Regions from separate parts of the Shewanella sp. 10N.286.48.B5 genome, predicted to be linked through region 2. Evidence: predicted binding sites of a transcription regulator. Region 2 holds the regulator's gene; each other region holds the start of a gene.
What was found. Region 2 encodes NrdR, which represses ribonucleotide reductase genes. Its sites were predicted from a motif close to AAACACNANATNTNGTGTTT; they were not measured.
Positions count from the first base shown of each region.

Region 1: a site for NrdR is predicted at 2,728-2,747, ahead of nrdD (anaerobic ribonucleoside-triphosphate reductase). Genes of this name have one in related genera too.
Region 3: a site for NrdR is predicted at 4,941-4,960, ahead of nrdA (class 1a ribonucleoside-diphosphate reductase subunit alpha). Genes of this name have one in related genera too.

Region 1 is NZ_MCVG02000001.1:2,206,883-2,214,757, forward strand. Features, by position in the region: gene nrdG (anaerobic ribonucleoside-triphosphate reductase-activating protein) at 1-400, opposite strand, end outside; gene nrdD (anaerobic ribonucleoside-triphosphate reductase) at 547-2,667, opposite strand; gene rssA (patatin-like phospholipase RssA) at 3,051-4,025, opposite strand; gene BCU57_RS09540 (DEAD/DEAH box helicase) at 4,144-5,511, shown strand; gene BCU57_RS09545 (DUF3010 family protein) at 5,591-6,028, shown strand; gene BCU57_RS09550 (YgjP-like metallopeptidase domain-containing protein) at 6,130-6,813, shown strand; gene BCU57_RS09555 (HNH endonuclease) at 6,855-7,289, shown strand; gene BCU57_RS09560 (peptidoglycan DD-metalloendopeptidase family protein) at 7,351-7,875, opposite strand, start outside.
Region 2 is NZ_MCVG02000001.1:225,056-232,930, reverse strand. Features, by position in the region: gene ribBA (bifunctional 3,4-dihydroxy-2-butanone-4-phosphate synthase/GTP cyclohydrolase II) at 1-293, opposite strand, end outside; gene BCU57_RS01005 (riboflavin synthase) at 378-1,034, opposite strand; gene ribD (bifunctional diaminohydroxyphosphoribosylaminopyrimidine deaminase/5-amino-6-(5-phosphoribosylamino)uracil reductase RibD) at 1,098-2,252, opposite strand; gene nrdR (transcriptional regulator NrdR) at 2,394-2,843, opposite strand; gene glyA (serine hydroxymethyltransferase) at 3,000-4,256, opposite strand; gene BCU57_RS00985 (DUF3943 domain-containing protein) at 4,579-6,342, opposite strand; gene ettA (energy-dependent translational throttle protein EttA) at 6,605-7,875, shown strand, end outside.
Region 3 is NZ_MCVG02000001.1:1,425,066-1,432,940, reverse strand. Features, by position in the region: gene BCU57_RS06195 (serine hydrolase domain-containing protein) at 1-17, shown strand, start outside; gene gyrA (DNA gyrase subunit A) at 98-2,800, opposite strand; gene ubiG (bifunctional 2-polyprenyl-6-hydroxyphenol methylase/3-demethylubiquinol 3-O-methyltransferase UbiG) at 3,157-3,882, shown strand; gene BCU57_RS06180 (HAD family hydrolase) at 4,033-4,701, shown strand; gene nrdA (class 1a ribonucleoside-diphosphate reductase subunit alpha) at 5,165-7,453, shown strand; gene nrdB (class Ia ribonucleoside-diphosphate reductase subunit beta) at 7,509-7,875, shown strand, end outside.

The sequences.
Region 1 (7,875 bases), 2.0 Mb from region 2:
CTTGCTCGAACTTGCCATCCACTAACACATCTACATAGTCTAATACTTGCAGTTGTTTGAGGGACATTTGATCGAGCTTGTAGCCACTCCATAGCCAAATGTCTTTATCTGGGCATTGTTGTTTTACCCGTTTAACCAAAGACAAAATGCTGTCGAGATTAGCTGGGAATAATGGGTCGCCACCAGAAAGTGATAAACCACGGCGCTTGATACGAGTATCATTTAAATCAGCAATAATTTGATCTTCCATCATTTGGCTAAATTCATGGCCTGAACGAGGATCCCAAGTAGACTGATTATAACAACCACGGCATTGATGCTCACAACCTGAAACAAACAAGGTCGCGCGGGTACCTGGGCCGTTGATCACATCGATAGGAAAATACTGATGGTAATTCATAATCACTTCTCTTACTGCTCATTGTCGCGTAAACACTCACGCTGTAAACCTATTTGCATCACTAAGGCCAAACCAAAACAAGGCGCTTAAAGCGCCTTGTTGGGTTAATCACGGAATTAGCTTTGCTAACTTCATGAATTTGCTATTTATAAATGCTTAACGCGGCGTTTAACTTCTTCTTGCTTACCATAGTTAAATGGTCTTGCATCAGGGCTGCCTAGATAACCACATACACGACGGGTTACCGACACACGGCTTGGCTCATGGTTGCCACATTTAGGGCACACAAAACCTTTACTGGTACAGTTAAACTCACCAACGTAACCACAGTCATAACATTCATCGATTGGGGTATTGGTACCGTAATAAGGCACTCTGGTGTAACTGTAATCCCAGACGTTTTCTAATGCTTCAATATTGTGCTGCATGTTCGGGAACTCACCGTAACAAATAAAGCCACCATTGGTGATTTCTGGGTACGGTAATTCAAACTCAATTTTATCGTATGGATTGACTTTCTTTTCGACGTCTAAATGGAAACTGTTAGTGTAGTAACCTTTATCAGTAACCCCTGCAACCACACCAAACTCTTTGGCATCTAGCTGGCAAAAACGACTACATAAGTTTTCACTTGGGGTGCTGTATAGGCTAAAGCCATAACCTGTTTCTTGTTTCCACGCTTCAGTCGCGCGCTTCATCACTGAGATAATTTCAATGGCTTTAGTGCGTAACAGCTCGCTATCAAACACGTGCTCATCAGTACCATAAAGTGCATTAATGGTTTCATGTAAGCCAATGTAGCCTAATGAGATTGACGCGCGGCCATTTTTAAAGATTTCAGACACATCATCATCTGCATTTAAACGAACACCACAAGCACCTTCCATATATAGGATTGGTGCAACACGCGCTTTTACACCCACTAAGCGGGCAATACGGGTATCGAGTGCTTTACGAGCGAGTGTCATTCTCTGTTCTAATAAGGCAAAGAAAGCGGTTTCGTCGCCCTTGGCTTCAATGGCGATTCTAGGTAAGTTTAAGCTGACAACACCTAAGTTGTTACGCCCTTCATGAATTAACTCACCATTTTCTTCATAAGTTCCTAAGAATGAACGACAACCCATTGGCGTTTTAAATGAACCAGTAACGCGTTCAACTTGTTCATAATTAAGAATATCTGGATACATGCGCATGGTGGCACACTCTAATGCTAACTTCTTCACATCGTAGTTAGCATCAGCAGCTTTATGATTTAGGCCATCACGAATAGCAAAAACCAGTTTTGGGAATACCGCTGTTTTACGGTTTTTACCTAGACCTGCCATACGTACTTTAAGAATCGACTTTTGAATTAAACGCGCTTCCCAGCACGAGCCTAAGCCAAAACCAAAGGTCACAAATGGCGTTTGACCATTGGCGGTATGAAGGGTATTTACTTCATATTCTAAAGACTGGAATGCGTCGTAACATTCTTTTTCAGTTTGCGCCATGGCAAAGGCTTCAACATCTGCTACGCCCCACTCTTTACCGATAACCAACTGCTTTTGATAGCTCTTTTGAACGAACTCAGCTAATACTTCATCAATGCGGTTAATGGTGGTGCCGCCATAGATATGGCTAGCCACTTGGGCAATAATTTGCGCAGTTACTGCAGTCGCAGTTGAAATTGATTTAGGGGTGTCAATTTCAGCGTTACCCATTTTAAAACCATGGGTTAACATGCCAGCTAAATCAATTAGCATGCAGTTAAACATAGGGAAGAATGGTGCATAGTCTAAGTCGTGATAATGCAGTTGACCTGACTCATGTGCAGCAACAATATCTTTTGGCAATAGATGCGACTTGGCATAATGTTTGGCCACGATGCCAGCAAGTAAATCCCGTTGAGTTGGAATAACTTTAGCGTCTTTATTGGCATTTTCATTTAAAATCGACGCGTCGCTTTGTTCAACCAAACCACGAATTTCGCAGTTCAATTTACTTTTGGCTTCACGGCAAATATCACGGTCGTGACGATACTCAATATAATGACGCGCAACCTCTTTATGAGGACCTTCCATTAATAAGTTTTCAACTAAAGCTTGTAAATGATGGATCTCAACTTCTTCATCGTTAGCAACTTGATCTCTAATCACACAAGCGACTGTTGAAGCATAGTCTTCATCAGCACTACCTGTAGCAGTTTCCATTGCTGCAACAATGGCATCCTTGATCCGCGACTCATCAAATAGAGTACGACAACCGTCCCTTTTAATTACTACAGGCATTACTTTTACTCCTTTTATGCACAGGATATAAACACTATATATCCACACATAATTATCAACAAACACAATATATGGTGCATTAGGCAATAATAGGCACTAAAAATCCATGATCTAGATCATGTTTTGATGAAGGGGAACAAAATGAAAAAAATTACTGCCAAGCTCAACACTATTTAGAAAAGTTGAACTTGACCAGGTTATAAAAAGCAGCTACTGAGTGCTGAAACGCCTATAAATAGATTGCTATTTATTACAGATTTAAACTGGTAATTGCAGGCTTATAAGAATAGTTATCACAGATTTATACTGGTATATTGATGCTTAAACAGGTCATTTCAACCGTTAAAAATCAGTATGATTAAAGCAAAGCGCTTTAATTGGCGTTAATCATTTGGGCTAATACCAAGGGCTGCATAAATTAAATGCGCAGATTGGCGCACAGATTGACGGCCTGCTTCTATGGCTTCATCAGCACGATGAAACTCCATGGTACCGATATCAGCAAGCTGTGGCACTAAACACACATCCGGTGGATCGCCCATTAATCTGGCGCGTTTATGGCGCTGCTCTAAAATATCCATTGATTGCGACATCACCGCAATCATCCCAGGGTGAGATTTCGTGCTTGTGGAAAACTTTTCTGAAAAACTATTTATATACTCTTTACCTTTACCTAGCAGATCCATAAACGCCGACTCTGGCTCTTTGGCCACTAATTGCTTTTCAATTTCAGTGGGCGCACAGCTGGTCATTTGTTGAGGCAACATATGCATACTATTACGGCGGTGACCATTTAAGTCCACTGCAATCACTACATCAACGTCCATGGTGCGGCACATTGACACTGGCACAGGGTTTACCACTGCGCCATCCACTAACCAGCGATCATGCAATTGTACTGGGGGTAAAAAGCCCGGCATTGAACACGAGGCTCTTACCGCATGACGTAAATCGCCTTCTTTGAACCAAATTTCTTGGCCAGAATATAAATCGGTCGCCACTGCCGCAAACGGCTTTTGCAATTGCTCTATTTTTAGATCGCCTATTCGACCAGCTAAAACATCAAATACTTTTTCACCACTGATTAAGCCACCTTTGCGCCAGCTTAAATCCATTAAGCCTAAAACATCCCAACTAGAAAACCCACTCACCCACTCATGTAACTCTTCTAAATGATTATTAGCATAAGCTGCGCCCACCAGAGCCCCAACAGAGCAGCCAGCAATCTTTTCAGGGTGGATCCCCATGGCGGCCAGCTCTTTTATCACCCCAATATGAGCCCAGCCCTTAGCCGCGCCACTACCGAGGGCGATCCCAACACGAAGTGATGATTTATTTTCTTTTGAAGCCTTAGACATTTACCAAACCCTTAACCATTTTTGCACACCTAAGTAGCTTATCTTACGCTTAAGCTGTTGGCTATCAAGTCGCTTACACGTTATAATATCTGGCTATCATTTTTTAGGGGATTTACCTTTGTTATTTACCGATTTTTCTTTAGATAAACGCTTACTAGACAGTCTAAAGCATATGGGCATTTCTGAGCCAACAGAAATTCAGCAGCAAGCCCTGCCAATTGCCCTAGCGGGTAAAGATTTAATGGCATCATCTAAAACCGGTTCAGGTAAAACCCTGGCGTTTTTATTACCTGCTTTGCAGCGGGTAATATCGACTAGGGCCCTCTCTAAAAAAGACCCTCGCGTTCTGATTTTATTGCCAACCCGTGAACTTGCTCAGCAAGTCTATGGTCAATTACGTTTACTGGTTGCCAATACCCAATATAAAGCCATTAGTATTTTAGGTGGCGAGAACTTTAACGATCAAGCAAAATCGCTATCTCGTGACCCACACTTTATTGTGGCAACACCTGGGCGTATTGCCGATCATCTTCAACAGCGCCACTTATACCTAAATGGCTTAGAGTTACTGGTACTTGATGAAGCCGATCGCATGTTAGATCTTGGTTTTGCGCCACAACTTAAAGCCATTAATGACGCTGCAGATCATAAGCGCAGACAAACCTTGATGTTTTCAGCGACATTAGATCACGATGACATCAATGATATCGCCGCAACATTATTAAAGACCCCTAGCCATGTGGCTATTGGCGCATCGCATGCAGAGCATAAAGATATTGTTCAGCGCATCTTTTTAGTTGACCACCTTGATCACAAACAAGCCCTGCTGCAGCATATTTTAAAACATGAGCAACACAAGCAAGTGATCATTTTTACTGCAACTCGCTCAGACACTGACAGACTCGCCAAACTATTGTCTGCTGAAGGGCTAGAAACCGCTGCGCTCAGTGGTGACTTAAGTCAGTCAGCACGTAATCAAATTATGGACAAATTCAGCCGTGGCCAACAAAAGATTTTAGTCACCACAGATGTTGCTTCTCGCGGGTTAGACTTATTAAATGTGTCATTAGTAATTAACTTTGACATGCCAAAGTTTGCAGAAGAATATGTTCACCGTATTGGCCGTACTGGCCGCGCAGGCGCTAAAGGCGATGCTATTTCATTAGTAGGCCCGAAAGACTGGGATAGCTTTAAGAAAGTACAGGTGTTCTTACGTAAGAACTTTGACTTCTCAACTATCGCAGGCCTTGAAGCTAAATTTAAAGGCTTAAGAGACAAGCCTAAGGCATCAAGCGCCAATGCAAAATCAGCTGATGCCAATACAGGTAATGCCAAGCGTGTCGCTAGCAAGAAGCCAAAAGTGGCGCCTAAACGCGACAAGCGCTTTGCCACCGGTATTGATATTGGTGACTCACCAATGCGCCGTAAAGCAAAACCAGCAAAAATTATCGAAACTGATGATTCAATTGTCAGTGACGAAGAATAACCGTAATTTTGACAGCATGAACATATTTGAGCACAGCTCAACAACATGCCAAATAAACTCGCTCTAAGTAAGGTATAACATGAAGATTTGTGGTGTAGAATTAAAAGGTGGCGAAGCCATCATCAGCTTATTAAATTATGAGAAAGAGTCATTCAACGTACCGGAATGTCGTCAAATCTCGTTCAGCATTTCAAAATCTGTTGAAACAGAATCAATTCGTGAATTTCATTTTGCTTTCCATAAATTAATGGAAGATTACAAAGTTGATGAAATCGTGATTATTGAACGTGAACAAAAAGGCAAGTTCTCCGGCTCTGCTACTAGCTTTAAACTTGAAGCAGCAATTCAAATTACTGAATTACCAGTAGCGATTATTAGCCCAGTGACTATCAAAGAAGAGCTAAAGCGTAATCCGCCACAAGCCGATCTTGATACCCTTGAGCTTAAACGTGTGCAATTACCTGCTTTTGAAGCCGCATACGCTCAGCAAAACCGCCACATGTATGGCAAAATCTAACTCAGTTTGAATTAGATTTTCTTGTGAGTAAGCTGCTTTATGGCCTGTTTGTGGGTAAAAGCAGCTTACTGATAAGCTTAAAGTAAGCAATAAATATCCCTATGAATTCAAGAAAATCCGCCTCATTTTCCACTCCTGTTACATCAAAAAAAGTCAGACCAAGTGCGCCGCCGCAAATGACGGTAAAAGCGGTTAATCAAGCTACAGCGACTAAACTGGCGGCTAAGCAAGCCCTAGCAAGCCTGGTAACCAGTGATGAGGTAAAGGCCAAAAAACAGCAAACAGCCCAGCTTAAATACATTGCCGGTTATTCAGCCCAAACCATCGAACAGGTAAAAGGCTATATTGCCAATGACAGCTTAGCTGCCGTGCTATTAAAGCGTTACCCAAGTGTGCACGATATACGCACTGATAAAGCGCTTTATGACTACACCATGGTGTTTAAACAGCAATTCTTAAAACAGTCTGCGCCGCTTTCTAAAGTGGTTTTTGACGACAAAATCACCCTCAGTCATCAAGCCTTAGGCCTACATACCTACGCCAATCGCGTACAAGGCAGTAAGGTCAAAGCTAAGAATGAAATTCGAATTTCATCACGACTACGCCATGTGCCTGAGCCATTACTGAGAATGGTGGTGGTGCACGAATTAGCCCACCTTAAAGAAAAAGATCACAACAAAGCTTTTTATCAACTGTGCGAATATATGACCAGCGATTACCACCAGCTGGAATTCGACTTACGCTTATTACTGACCTGTATTGAGCTAGGAAAAGCCCCTTATTAAGCTTAAGATATTCATAAACCTATTTTCTTAGGAGGGTATTAATGTATGTAGCAAGCTTTAGGGGCGACAATCGTCGCACTCGAAAATACAAAACCGAAAAAGCAGCCATGAAAGCCATTCGTAATTGGCTTAAGGATAATCAACTTAAAGGGTTTTCGGTGGGTTTGATGGGACCAGATCTGGCGCCATGCGAATTTAATGATTGGGAGTTAATCCCATTTGAAGAACCCAAATCGGTATCTTTTTATTCATCTCAAAAATGGTTAAGCCTGCGTCTAAACGCTTTTGAAAAGTACGGCTCAGTTTGTCAGTGCTGCGGCACTAGCCCACAACATGGCGCAGTCATGCACGTTGACCACATCAAACCTCGCTCCAAATATCCTGAACTTGCGCTCGATATCGATAACCTACAAGTGTTATGCGATCAATGTAACCTTGGTAAATCAAATCACTCAGAAACCAAATGGCGCAAATAAAAAACCACTTTCAAACGAATTAAAAAGTGGTTTTAATTTAACGATAAAAAGATTAAATGGGTTAACCTAAATCCATCATCATTTGTTTGGTTTTCACCAGTTGCTTAAAGGCGTTCATTTGCTTTTTAGGCAATACCGAGGCTTCAATGATACTCACCTTCATTGGGTTAACTGGGCGACCATTAACATGAAACTCATAATGTAAATGTGGTCCCGTCACCCGACCTGTGCTGCCTGATAAGCCAATCACCTGCCCGCGTTTAACCCGCTGGCCTTTTCTGACCAAGAACTTCGACATATGCAAATAGCGGGTTCTAACATTATTGTCGTGTTCAATCACAATATACTTGCCTGCAAAGCGATGATTAGTGACCATTGACACCACACCATCCCCCGGCGCTACCACTCTGGTGCCAGTAGGAGTGGCAAAGTCAGTACCGTTATGTGGCGAGGTTCTACCAGTAACAGGGTGCTTACGGGTCGGATTGAAATGTGAAGATAAGCGATACTGCCTTTCCAGCGGTATTCGCTGAAAGGCACTGGCTAGACCTTGGCCTTTGTCATCATAAAAATTACCATCCACATT
Region 2 (7,875 bases):
CCCGTTGTGACCCCCGTTGCCGCTTCAATGGAAACGGTAAAATTTGTTGAGAACTGAGCATTATTGTTGGTAACCATTAACGGCAAGTTCAGTTGCTGGCAACGCTCTTTAGTCATGGTTTGGCAAATCAGTCCACGGCCAAAGGTCGCCATAAAATTAATGGCCTCTGGCGTCACCTTATCGGCCGCCATGATAAGATCACCTTCGTTCTCTCTGTCTTCATCGTCCATCAAGATAACCATCTTACCTTGACGAATGTCTTCGATGATCTCTTCTATACTATGTAATGCCATTGCTAAGACCTTTATATTGTTTTGTCTATATCAGCGATATAGAGTAAATATGCTCCGGTAATAATATTTACCAGTAATAATCAGTTATCGCATAAATCCAGCACTTGCCAACAATTCCATTGTGACACCACTTTCAGTGGCTGGCTTTTGTTCTACTTTCATTAAGCGTTCAAGATAACGTGCAATAAGGTCAACTTCGATGTTGACGCTATGACCCGCTTGTAAAGCTAATAAGGTGGTTTCAGCTGCAGTGTGCGGCACTATGGTTAATCTGAATCTGTGCTGATCAACTTCATTTACCGTTAAGCTAACGCCATCAATGGTGATCGAACCTTTATGAGCAATATAACGAGATAACTCAGCGGGAGCTGCCAGCCAAAACTCAATGGCTTGGCCACGCACAAGGCGCTGCTCCACTGTGGCAATACCATCCACATGACCGCTAACCATATGGCCGCCTAATCGGGTCGTTGGGGTCACCGCTTTTTCAAGGTTTACTTTTTGACCGACGTTATATTTAGCAAATCCGGTTAAGGCAACGGTTTCAGCAGAAATATCTGCAACATAACCATCTGCTAAACATTGTACTACGGTTAAACACACCCCATTAGTGGCAATACTGTCACCCAGTTTTACATCGGTTAAGTCGAGCTTGCCACTGGCTACAGTCAAACGAATATCATCGCCTTTACGCTCAACTTTTCTTAATGTACCTAGTGCTTCAATAATCCCAGTAAACATATTTACTCACTTGTTATCTTTTGGGCCACGCTTAGCATCGACCGATAGACAAAATTGCATTAGTTAATTCGCTGGCGAATTAAGCTTTAAAATCAGTCGTTGGTCTGTACCAATTCTGCGACTATCCGTTAATTGTACATCAGGAATCTGATCCATAGTTTGATAGTCGTCTAATTGCATCAAATTGCGTCCATGACTGCCTAATATTTTCATTGCTTGGTACAAATAAAGTGTATCAGCTAATTTACTTTGAATAACACTACCAGCAACGCTGGCACCAGCCTCGACTAATACTGAGTTACAATGCTGGCCTAAGTGTGTAAATAAAGCATGCAAATCAACTCGTCCATCGTTATTAGCCGCTATTGTGATAAAGCTAACATGGGACTTAAAATCTTGTTTTACTTCTGCTGGATAGTCGACACAAGACACCAGCAAAATCGGCGTTTCAATAGTAAACATTTTATAGTCGGCAGTCAGCCTTGCTTTACTATCAAGCACCACTCTTAAAGGCTGTTGAAGGTCAGACTCAGCAAGGCTGTTTTGTACACTAGCCAATTGCTCGTAGCGCACATTCAAAGAGGGGTCGTCAGCTAACACAGTTTCAACGCCAGTCACTAGCGCGCAATGACGGGCGCGCAGCTTTTGCACATCGGCTCTGGCTTCGGGGCCGGTTATCCACTTTGATACCCCATTCGATAGCGCGGTTTTACCATCCAAACTGGCTGCCAGCTTAATGGTGATTTCAGGTAATCCCGTAGTCATGCGTTTCATAAAGCCGATATTAAGTTGGCTTGCCGCAGCTGTTAGCAAACCCACATCAACTTTAATACCTGCCGCTTCAAGCATGCTAACGCCATTACCCGCCACTTGCGGATTCGCATCCATTTGCGCAATCACCACTCGCTTCACTTTGGCTGCAATTAATGCCTTAGCACATGGCGGGGTTTTGCCATAATGACTGCAGGGTTCAAGGGTGACATAGGCTGTAGCTTGAGGGAGTAGCTGTTGTAATTGTCGATTTTCGACATCTTTTAAGGCGTGAATTTCGGCGTGGGGGCCACCCGCTTTAATATGGTAACCTTGACCAATGATCTCGCCATTGGCGACAATCACGCAGCCCACATTAGGATTTGGACGTGTGGTATAACGGCCTTTTTCAGCTAATGAAATAGCAAGGCTCATCATTTCAATATCACATTTTGACCACTGAGACATAAAGACCTTCTAGAAACTAAAAAGCAGTCATTAAAATTCAGAACTGCTAAATAAGGTTAATCATTGGCAAGAATACAAAGTGCCAATACCAACAAATGTAAGACTGCAATTAATTAAAGACGGCAATAAAAATAAGCTAGATTATTTTTGCAGCTTGGCGATGGCTTCACCGAATTGGGAGACATCTTCAAAGGCGCGATAAACTGAAGCAAAACGGATATAGGCAACTTTATCTAGGATCATCAATTGATCCATCATCAAATTACCAATCATGGCCGAATCAATTTCACGCTCACCTGTTGCTCTAAGAGTGGACTTAATCTTACTTAACGCTTGCTCAATTTGATCGATTGAAACTGGGCGTTTTTCAACAGCCCGAAGCATGCCGCCACGCAGCTTATCTTCATCAAATGGTTGGCGAGTGCCATCTTGCTTGATCACCCGCGGCATGACTAATTCGGCGCCTTCAAAAGTGGTGAAGCGTTCATGACACTCAGTACATTCCCGGCGACGGCGCACTTGATGGCCTTCAGCCACGAGTCTTGAATCAATAACTTTCGTATCTGTCGCGCTACAAAATGGGCAATGCATATCCGCTCCTGAAATAAAAAACAAAATGGCCGTAAGCACTGAGTACTTACGACCATTGAAGTTTATCCTATTTACTTTACAAGGTTAACCTTATCGAAAAGATTATCCGCGTTAGTTAAATAGATCATTGTTTATGTTAATCAATCTCGGTTGACATTAACCGTAAACTGGGAACTTAGCGCATAATTCAAGCACTTGGTTTTTAACGCGCTCAATAGTAGCTTCGTTAGTGATGTCATCTAACACATCACACATCCAGTTAGTTAACTCTACCGATTCAGTTTCAGTGAAACCGCGGCGGGTAATAGCAGGAGAGCCAATACGTAAACCAGACGTCACAAACGGTGAACGTGGATCATTTGGTACTGAGTTTTTGTTAACTGTGATATTTGCATGACCTAGCGCAGCATCTGCGTCTTTACCAGTGATATCCTTGTTGATTAAATCAAGTAAGAATAAGTGGTTATCGGTGCCACCAGAAACAACATTGTAGCCACGCTCAATGAAGGTTTTCGCCATCACTTTCGCATTAGCAACCACTTGCTCTTGATAAGTGGTAAATTCAGGGTCTAATGCTTCTTTAAATGCTACCGCTTTGGCTGCAATAACGTGCATTAATGGGCCACCTTGGCCACCAGGGAATACTGCAGAGTTTAGTTTTTTATAGATAGCTTCATCGTTAATGGCAGATAAAATCAAACCACCACGAGGGCCCGCTAGGGTTTTATGGGTAGTGGTTGTCACAACGTGTGCATGAGGTAGCGGATTCGGATAGATACCTGCAGCCACAAGACCGGCAACGTGCGCCATATCGACAAATAAGTAAGCACCTACTTTATCAGCGATTTCGCGGAATTTGCCCCAATCTATGATCCCAGAGTAAGCAGAAAAACCAGCAATGATCATTTTGGGTTTATGCTCAACGGCTAAACGCTCAACTTCTGCGTAGTCAATTTTACCTGTTACTTCATCAATGCCGTACTGTACCGCATTGTATAACTTGCCTGAAAAGCTAACGTGAGAACCATGAGTTAAGTGACCGCCGTGAGCAAGGCTCATACCTAAAACAGTATCACCGCCTTCTAAAAGCGCCATGAAAACTGCTGAGTTTGCTTGAGAACCAGAGTGAGGCTGAACGTTTGCATATGTCGCGCCAAATAATTCTTTAGCACGAGAAATAGCTAATTCTTCAGCAATATCCACATGTTCACAACCACCGTAGTAACGCTTACCTGGGTAACCTTCAGCATACTTATTTGTTAGCTGTGAGCCTTGCGCTTCAAGTACACGAGGGCTGGTATAGTTTTCTGATGCGATTAATTCAATGTGCTCTTCTTGGCGACGAGTCTCATCTTCAATTGCTGCAAATAGTTGTGGATCATAATCTGCGATATTCATAGCTTTTTTCAGCATTGCTCACTCCAGCTGTTAATTCTTATAGTAGGGTTGCGCGGTATGATACAGCGCAATTGATCACAATCCCAGCATTTGAAACATGAAATTAGTTGCAATTCATTATGAGTACCATTTGCCATCTATAAATTTTCAGCTGCAGCAGCTTTCAGTAATTGTATTTCATAGAAAAATCCAAATTAACTCTTAGTTTCATAACCTTGTGACAATTTTAAGAAAACTCTTTTCTAAAAAATTAATCAGCAAAATATTTAAGCTCTACAGCTCCATTTATCACAAAAACTAGATAGTCTAGTCTATGATACAGGCAATGATTTATCGGCTAATATTGATAAGTAAAGTGAATGCTACTGCGACTTTCTGTTTCATCATTTCGATTGGCAATGGCCAAGTTTTCAATTCCGGTTAATGTGCCACTTCGATCGATACGTTCATGGTGAATACTGATACTCATAATATTCGTTAAAGGAACATCGAGATAAACTTCATACCTATCACGTGCATCTTTAAAATCTAGGTCACTGACGTTTGGATTCCAATCACTGCTTCGATTAAACTCATTATCATCTATAGAGTCCCAGCGTTGACTTTGAAACTTAACCCCGAGCAACAATTCTTTATAATTCGCCTCTAGTGCTAATTTGGCTGTATGGCCTAAAGCATATCCATAGCCACCTTCCCAAAGCACCGATTTTGTCCCCCAAAAATGGCCTCCATTTTGGCGATAATCTTTTGTTGCAAAGGGTTTCACCATACTAAAATCACCAAACAGGTCGCCTCTGATACTTATCGAAACATCATCAACAAACCATTGCGTTCCAGCAGATACACCAATCACATTGATTGCTGCGTAAAAATCTTCCTCTTCATCTTGACCCAGACTGCTATATTCCAGCCCCATGGATGGGCCAATAAACCAAGTCTGGCGTCTATTTTCAGAATCTAATATGGTATTAACATCGCTCGTCCAGCCACCTAAAAAAATCGAAGAATCCATTTGCCAATCTTCAATTCCTTCGTTAGAAATCCCCAGTTCCATGTTTAAATCGACCTGGCTAGGTGTCGCAGATAAAGCATCATATTTACCTTGAACACTATCAATACTCGCCTCTAATCCCAATATTAAAGAAGTAGTAGAAATATCAGCCTGCTTTTTGCTGGAGTACATTGCACCTGTATAGATGTTGAACATATCCTTGGCGTATGTTCGATTAAACCGTTGTGGGTTATCATAACCAAACCAACCTTTAATGGTTTTAGCCGGATTAAAAACACTACTAAAAGCCGTTGGGACCCAACCTTGTTTTGAATCTAACATTTCAGATATTTGAAATAAGCTTTCACCCAATACTGCACCACCAAATGTTGTAACGATTTGATCATTCACACTTACCACTTCTTTATATTCAGCAAAGACTTCCCAGACTGCCGATGCTATAAAATTACCCGCCAAAGATTCATAATAATTAAAGTTATAATTACGGAACGCTTGATAATACAGTGCACCAGCATAGGTATGCCCCCAATTCATGCCTACCTTGTTGTCATCAAGTTTCCAAGCATCAGTTGTCACAATTCTATCTGCAAAATATTGCCCTGCATTGCCTTCAATTTCGTAATCAAAATCTCCTTCCATACTTTCTTCACTGGTCAGGTAAAGTACCTCGCCAATGACTAATACCGTAGAAATTTCAATTAATGCTCCCCACCAGTCTTTATCTATTAGCTCAGTATCTGTGATAAGAGTTTCACCTTCTTGTAAATCAGGCCCACTAATACTTCTAATGTCTTTTCCTGCAGTGATAGAGCTTATGACTAAACCTGATGGCTCATATTTAAGTTGATTAACTTCATTTGAATATGATTGATTTACTGCTGCTGAATAAAAGGATTTAACTGAACTTTCATCTTTGCTGCTAATGGTGAAAACAGCGGTTGGTTGGTCTTTTTCAATGAATAAAGACCTGTATTCTTTTGCTTGGTGTTCTTGGGCATTAACTTGACTACACAAGCAGAATATTGAAACAGAAAACAACGAATTACACAGTAATATTCTCTTTAAAGCCTTCCTTTGTATCGTGCTCACTTTAATCCCTTAACATATTTTGAAAAATTAACCTGATATCACCAACAATCAGTGATTGTCCCTCTTTCTATCCACAAATCGGGTTGTTACAACTATGTTGTAGACGATTATTACTTTATTCGGTTGTTTTTGTTAAGTAGTTTTTTGACGTATCGGTGTGGAATAAACCTTCAATGACAAAAGTTCGATTTTCAGTTACGGCGAGATTGAAGTAGAATTAATTAAATTTCCTAGTCCGAATCTTAGTCAAAGAGATATAAATATGGCTCAGTTTGTATACAGCATGCTTAGAGTGGGCAAAATTGTTCCACCTAAAAAACAAATCCTTAAAGATATTTCCCTTAGTTTTTTCCCTGGCGCCAAGATTGGTGTACTGGGTTTAAACGGCTCAGGTAAATCAACGCTACTTCGTATCATGGCCGGTTTAGATACCGAAATCGAAGGTGAAGCTCGCCCGATGCAAGATTTAAAAATCGGCTACCTACCGCAAGAACCAAAGCTGGATGAATCGCAAACCGTACGTGAAGCGATCGAAGAAGCAGTCAGTGAAGCTAAAAATGCACTAACCCGTCTTGATGAAGTGTATGCACTTTACGCAGAACCTGATGCTGACTTTGATGCGCTTGCAAAAGAGCAAGGTCAACTTGAAGCCATTATTCAATCTCAAGATGCCCATAACCTTGATATGGTATTAGAGCGCGCCGCTAATGCACTGCGCTTGCCGGATTGGGATGAAAAAATCGCAGTGCTTTCTGGTGGTGAACGTCGCCGTGTGGCCATTTGTCGTTTGTTACTTGAAAAACCTGACATGTTGCTCCTTGATGAACCTACCAACCACTTGGATGCTGAATCAGTCGCTTGGCTTGAACGTTTCTTACAAGACTATACTGGCACCGTTGTGGCTATTACCCATGATAGATATTTCTTGGATAATGCTGCAGGTTGGATTTTAGAACTCGACCGTGGTGAAGGTATTCCTTGGGAAGGTAACTACTCATCTTGGTTAGAGCAAAAAGATGCTCGTCTACAGCAAGAATCTTCCACAGAAAGTGCGCGCCAGAAAACCATTCAAAAAGAATTAGAATGGGTACGTCAAGGTTCAAAAGGTCGTCAATCAAAAGGCAAAGCCCGTATGGCTCGCTTTGAAGAATTGAACACCAATGATTACCAAAAACGAAATGAAACCAATGAGTTATTCATTCCACCTGGGCCACGTTTAGGTGATAAGGTTATTGAAGTAAATAACCTGACCAAATCATATGGTGACCGAGTATTGATTGATGACTTAACTTTCGCTGTTCCAAAAGGCGCGATTGTCGGTATCATCGGCGCCAACGGTGCAGGTAAATCGACACTATTCAAGATGATTTCAGGTGCAGAGCAACCGGATAGCGGCAGCATTGAAGTCGGCGAATCAGTGCAAATAGCCTCTGTTGAACAGTTCCGAGATTCAATGAATGATAAGAACACAGTTTGGCAAGAGATTTCAGACGGTCAAGATATCATGCGTATCAACAATACTGAGATCCCGAG
Region 3 (7,875 bases), 1.2 Mb from region 2:
TTAAACAGCAAAACTAATTCGGACGTCATTATCATCTATAAATGACAAGCAATAAAAAAGGATGCCAATTGGCATCCTTTTTTGTCACTAGAATAACTTATTCGTCATCTTGTGCAGGTGTATCTGTTGCAGGGTTTTCAGCATCAGAAGTAGTTGCAACTACTTCGCCTTCTACTGTTTGACCTTCTGCTTCAGCATCAAGTTCAGATTCATCCATTTGAATTTCTTCGATACGCTGCAAGCCAACGACTTTCTCATCTTCTGCAGTGCGGATAATCGTTACGCCTTGGGTGTTACGACCAATCAACGACACGCCAGCAGATGGTGTACGAACCAAGGTGCCTTTATCACTAATTAGCATAATTTCGTCAGTTTCAGTAACTTGAACTGCGCCTACTACAGCACCATTACGTTCACTTACTTTGATTGAAACCACACCTTTAGTGCCACGGCTCTTAGCTGGATATTCAGCTAAATCAGTACGTTTACCATAACCGTTTTCAGTGACAGTTAGAATATCACCTTCTACTTTCGGAATGATCATCGAAACAACTTTCTGACCATCTTCAAGTTTGATACCACGAACACCTGTTGCTGTACGGCCCATTGGACGAATCGCAATCATGTCTTCACCAGTTTCAGGATCTTTCTTCACTTCACCGGTTTCTGAATCACGTACTTTTTCGTTAAAGCGAACCACTTTACCTTCGTTTGAGAACAACATGATGTCGTTGCTACCGTCAGTAATATCAACACCAATTAGTTGATCGTCGTCTTTAAGGTTAACGGCAATAATACCGTTCGCACGTGGGTTACTGTAAGCCGTTAATGCGGTTTTCTTCACGGTGCCGTGAGCGGTAGCCATAACAATATATTTGTCATCTGCATATTCACGAACAGGTAGAATTGCAGTAATACGCTCACCATCTGACAATGGTAATAAGTTAATGATTGGGCGACCACGAGCGGTACGGCTTGCCAGTGGTAGTTGATAAACTTTCAACCAATACATTTTACCAAAATCAGAGAAACATAAAATCGTATCATGGGTATTGGCAACTAATAGTTTTTCGACGAAATCTTCATCTTTTACTTTAGTAGCAGCTTTACCTTTACCACCGCGGCGCTGAGCTTGATAGTCAGTTAACGGTTGGTACTTGGCGTAACCCATATGAGAAAGTGTTACGACTACATCTTCTTCATTGATTAAGTCTTCTAGACTCATATCAACTTCGTTTTGGTTAATAACAGTACGACGTGGGTCGCCGTATTGCTCAAGCATTTCTTCTAATTCTTCTTTGATCACTTCCATCAAGCGCTCAGGACTACGAAGAATGAATAATAAGCTTGCAATGAACTCAAGTAACTCTTCGTATTCTGAAAGAATCTTCTCGTGCTCTAAACCTGTTAGGCGATGTAAACGTAGCTCAAGAATAGCTTGTGCTTGTTGCTCAGTCAGGAAGTACTTGCCTTCACGGATACCATACTCTGGCTCTAACCATTCAGGTCGAGCAGCATCATCACCGGCTTTTTCAAGCATGCCTTGAACGTTACCAAGATCCCAACCTTGTGCCACTAATTTTACTTTCGCTTCCGCAGGGGTTGGCGATTCTTTAATTAGTGCAATGATTGGATCGATGTTAGCTAATGCAATAGCCAATGCTTCAAGAATATGAGCACGTTCACGGGCTTTACGTAATTCAAATACAGTACGGCGCGTCACCACTTCACGACGGTGAAGAATGAAGCACTCTAGCATTTCTTTCAGGTTAAACAGTTTAGGCTGACCATTGGTCAATGCCACCATGTTAATACCAAAAGAACATTGCATTTGAGTTTGCGCATATAAGTTGTTTAAAACAACTTCACCGACTTCGCCACGTTTGATCTCGATAACGATGCGCATACCGTCTTTATCAGATTCATCACGTAGACCAGTAATACCTTCAATCTTTTTATCTTTAACAAGCTCAGCAATCTTTTCGATCAAGCGGGCTTTGTTAACCTGATATGGGATTTCAGTAACAATAATACGCTCACGGCCATTATTGTCTTCAATTTCAGCTTTTGAGCGCATAATCGCACGGCCACGACCGGTCTTATACGCGTCAATGATCCCTTTACGACCATTAATGCTGGCTGCTGTCGGGAAATCAGGACCTGGGATGTAATCCATTAATTGCTCAATAGATAACTCAGGTTCTTCAATTAATGCTAAACAGCCTTTAATCACTTCTGAAATGTTATGTGGCGGGATATTTGTTGCCATACCAACCGCAATACCAGACGAACCATTAATTAATAATGTTGGTACACGAGTAGGTAAAACCGCTGGGATAAATTCAGTACCATCATAGTTAGGTACAAAATCTACGGTTTCTTTTTCTAAGTCAGCTAATAAAGAATGTGCCAACTTACGCATACGAATTTCGGTATAACGCATCGCCGCTGCTGAATCGCCATCAACAGAACCAAAGTTACCTTGGCCGTCAACGAGCGTGTAACGCATTGAGAATGGTTGTGCCATACGAACAATCGTATCGTACACGGCCGTGTCACCATGTGGGTGATATTTACCAATTACGTCACCAACAACACGAGCTGATTTTTTATAAGGCTTATTGAAGTCGTTTTTCAACTCGTTCATGGCAAATAACACACGACGGTGAACAGGTTTTAACCCATCACGAACGTCAGGTAATGCACGACCTACGATTACACTCATTGCATAATCTAAATATGAATTCTTTAGTTCGTCTTCGATGTTAATTGGCGAAATTGATGATGCCAGATCAGTCATAAACTGCTCGTTCCCCTAAAATTAGCGCACAATAATTATTCCATTTTATTGTGTAGCTCAAAAACGTGATTTGGCATTCTAACACAGATATTTAAAGAGGCTAGACCCTAGAACAAGGAAATATTAACGCGAGGATAAAAGCTGTCAAAAAATCTTTAAATTCAACAATCTCTATTACATTATTTGCGTATTTCATTTTGATAAATTGCCCCATAAAAAACTGATGTCGTTTTTATGGGCAGACATTGAGCAATATTCCGTCAACCAAAGTGAAATCTTGCTTCATCTCACTATGTTTATTCAATCCAATGGTTATAATACCTGCAATAAATACTAATAATTAATGGGTTCTCGACATGTCTAACCAAGAACAAACCACGCCGCAAAATGTAGATCATCAAGAAATAGAAAAATTTGCCCAAATGGCCCAGTCTTGGTGGGATCCTAATGGCAGTTTCAAGCCTTTGCATCAACTTAACCCATTACGCCTTAATTATATCGATCAAACCAGTGGTGGTATTTTTGGTAAGCAAGTATTAGATATCGGTTGTGGTGGTGGTATTTTGTCAGAAAGCATGGCTAAAATTGGTGCCAATGTAACAGGTTTAGACATGGGTGAAGCGCAAATTGAAGTGGCTAAACTGCATGCATTAGAAACTGGCATCGATATCCAATATCAAACCATGACCGCAGAAGAACATGCACAGCAACATCAAGGCTATTATGATGTGGTCACATGCATGGAGATGTTAGAGCACGTCCCTGACCCATTATCAGTGATTAAAGCATGCTGCGATATGATTAAACCTAACGGTTATGTGTTCTTTTCAACCATTAACCGTAACCTGATGTCATATATTCAAGCAATTGTTGGCGCTGAATATGTTTTAAAGATGCTGCCAGTTGGCACGCATGACCACAGTAAGTTCATTAAACCGTCTGAGTTAATCAATTTGGTTGACCAAACAGAGCTTCATTGCCGTGATGCTCTTGGGATAAGCTTTAATCCTTTAACGGGTGTATATAAGTACACGAATAAAGTTGACGTTAATTATATGATCGCCACCCAAAAAGCTGATTAGTATCACATCGTCATCTTTAATAGCCAGCCATAAATAGTAGAACAATATTAAAGTAGTAATACTGCAGTGAATCAGTGACATTACTACTTTAATCCTTCACTTAATTCATAATCGGATTAAGTAATCGCTAATAACTTCAGCACGCTTAGGATAACTATGAACAAGATTAAAGGTGTACTCTTTGATTTAGACGGTACATTAGCTGATACAGCCCCAGATCTTGTCCATGCATTAAATTTAAGTTTGCAAGAGCGCGGTATCGCTAGTAAAAGTATTGATAACTTACGCTATGCTGCCTCCCATGGTAGTTTGGCGCTTGTAAAAGCCGGTATACCTGAGCTTTCCCATGAGTTACAAATCGAAGTTCAGCAAGCTTTGTTAGTGCATTACCAACGGGTCAATGGTGAAAAAGCATCATTATTTAGCGGTTTTGATGATTTTCTGTTGTTATTAGAGCAACGTGACATCCCTTATGGTGTTGTTACTAATAAACAAGCCCGTTTTACTCGGCCATTGGTTAAGGCCTTAAACATCGAGCACAAACTCACTGCGATTATCAGTGGTGACTCCACCCAGCACTCCAAACCACATACCGCGCCAATGTTACTTGCTGCCCAGCAAATTAATTGCCTGCCACAGGACATCCTATATATAGGTGATGCTGAAAGGGATTTAATTGCCGCCCGTAATGCTGGGATGAAAGGCGCTATCGCATTATGGGGTTACTTGTCAGAGCAAGATAAACCCAATGAATGGCCGAGTGATTTTCAGTTCAGCAAGGTTGCCGACTTACATCAGGCTTTCCTTAACAAATCTTAAATATAAATAGCAAATAATTTTGTTAACAAAACAATCGATCGCCGAATATTGTAGCGATCGAGCTCACGTTTTTTTTCGACTAAATATTAATCTTAACCAACAAAATATCGTGTATTTTGACCTAGCAGGTTAGCCTTCACTAACATTGGCCACTATACATAAGATATCCACAACTTATTCACTAAATTGCTGCTTGCAAATCGCCCCAAACCTCACTATCTTGTATGTAAGTTTTAATTAAACACCATATCTTGTGTGTGACATCAGAACAAGACACAAGGCTTTTTCTGCTTTGGGTCTTCAAATAACACTCGTATTTCTTGGATATATTACGTTGTTAGTGCTTATGGATGATCAACTTACAAGGGAACGTATTGTGATTTAATGGCGATCGTAAACGAGACGATTAAAAAAGATCCAAAATTTAAATCACGCAAACTATTTTACAATCAAGGCTTTTTTAATGAACAGCAATATGACAGTCACAAAACGCAGTGGCGAACGCGAAACAATCGATTTAGACAAAATTCATCGCGTTATCGAGTGGGCAGCTAAAGGATTGAAAAACGTTTCAGTCTCAGAAGTTGAATTACGTTCTCATCTACAATTCTTTGACGGTATTCCAACTGAAGCAATCCACGAAACCATTATTAAAGCAGCAGCAGACTTAATCTCACCAGAAGCGCCTGATTATCAATTCCTCGCTGCAAGACTTGCTGTTTTTCATTTACGTAAAAAAGCTTTTGGCCAATTTGAGCCACCGAAGTTAGTTGATCAAGTCACTCGCTTGGTTGAACTTGGCAAATACGATAAGCATATTTTAGAAGATTACACGTCAGAAGAATTATCCATTTTAGATGGTTATATTGACCACTGGCGCGATATGAACTTTTCTTATGCTGCAGTTAAACAGCTTGAAGGCAAATACCTAGTTCAAAACCGCGTCACTAACGAAATTTATGAAAGTGCTCAGTTCCTGTATATTTTAGTGGCAGCTTGTTTATTTGCGCGTTACCCAAAAGACACCCGTTTAGATTACATCAAACGTTTTTATGACGCGGCTTCAACATTTAAGATTTCTTTACCAACCCCAATTATGGCAGGTGTACGTACTCCGACACGTCAATTTAGCTCATGTGTATTAATTGAATGTGACGACAGCCTTGACTCTATCAATGCGACCGCATCTTCAATTGTAAAATACGTTAGTCAACGCGCAGGTATTGGGATCAATGCCGGTCGTATCCGTGCATTAGGTAGCCCTATTCGCGGTGGTGAAGCATTCCATACCGGTTGCTTACCATTTTACAAGTACTTTCAAACAGCGGTTAAATCGTGCTCTCAAGGCGGCGTACGTGGTGGTGCAGCTACCCTATTCTACCCGTTATGGCATTTAGAAGTTGAATCGTTACTGGTACTTAAAAATAACCGTGGTGTTGAAGACAACCGTGTTCGCCATCTTGATTACGGTGTACAGCTAAACAAATTGATGTACCAACGTTTAATCAAAGGTCAAAACATCAGCCTATTCAGCCCATCTGATGTGCCAGGTTTATACGACGCTTTCTTCGCTGATCAAGACGAATTTGAACGTCTATACCTTCAGTATGAAGCTGACTTAAGCATTCGTCGTAAAGAGATTAAAGCAGTTGAATTATTTTCATTGATGATGCAAGAGCGTGCATCAACAGGCCGAATCTACATTCAAAATGTTGATCACTGCAATACTCACAGCCCATTTGATCCGCAAGTTGCGCCAATTAAGCAATCAAACCTTTGTTTAGAAATCGCCTTGCCAACTAAACCGTTGAAGAATATTGATGATCCAAATGGTGAAATTGCCCTTTGTACATTATCAGCATTAAACCTTGGTGCTATCAAAGATTTATCAGAGCTAGAACCATTAGCTGACTTAGCAGTACGTGCATTAGATAACTTGCTTGATTATCAAGATTACCCAATCATTTCAGCGCAACTTGGTTCTATGAATCGTCGTACTCTAGGCATAGGTGTGATTAACTTCGCTAATTACCTTGCTAAGAATGGCATGAAATATTCTGATGGCTCAGGTAATAACTTGACCCATAAAACCTTTGAAGCAATTCAATTTTACTTATTGAAAGCATCAAACAATTTAGCAAAAGAGCAAGGCGCATGTCCTTTGTTCAATGAAACAACGTACGCTCAAGGTATTTTACCCATTGATACCTATAAACGTGACTTGGATAAAATTTGTGACGAGCCATTACACATGGATTGGGAAGGTTTACGTGCCGATATTAAACAGCACGGCCTGCGTAACTCCACTCTTTCGGCATTAATGCCGTCTGAAACATCATCGCAAATTTCTAATGCAACCAATGGCATTGAACCACCACGTGGCCTGATCAGTGTTAAAGCCAGTAAAGATGGTCAATTAAAGCAAGTTGTACCTGACTTTGATGAACTTAAAGATAAGTATGAATTACTTTGGAATATGCCAAATAATGAGGGTTACTTACAGTTAGTCGCTTTGATGCAGAAGTTTGTGGACCAAGCAATCTCATCAAATACCAATTACGACCCGACACGATTTGATAATCAAAAAGTGCCTATGCAAACCTTACTGAAAGATTTGCTCACCGCTTATAAGCTTGGGGTTAAGACCCTTTACTATCACAACACCCGTGATGGTGCATCGGATCAGTTTGATGACATCACTGTCGTTGAAAAAGAAGACGATGGTTGTGCAAGCGGCGCTTGTAAGATTTAATCACTAATTAGCATATATACGCGGGGAGTTTTCCCCGCTTTTTTGGGATATAAAAATGGCTTACTCTACTTTCTGTCAAACTCCGAACAACCCAATGTATGAACCTATGTTCATGGGACAACCCGTTAACGTTGCACGTTACGATCAACAAAAATATGAAGTGTTCGAAAAGTTAATTGAAAAACAATTATCCTTTTTCTGGCGTCCGGAAGAAGTAGATGTAAGTAAAGATAAAATCGATTATCAAAGTTTACCTGAGCATGAAAAGCATATTTTTATCTCAAACCTCAAATACCAAACCTTACTTGATTCAATTCAAGGCCGCTCACCAAACGTAGCATTATTGCCATTAGTGTCGTTACCTGAGCTTGAAACTTGGATTGAAACTTGGTCTTTCTCTGAAACTATTCACTCTCGTTCAT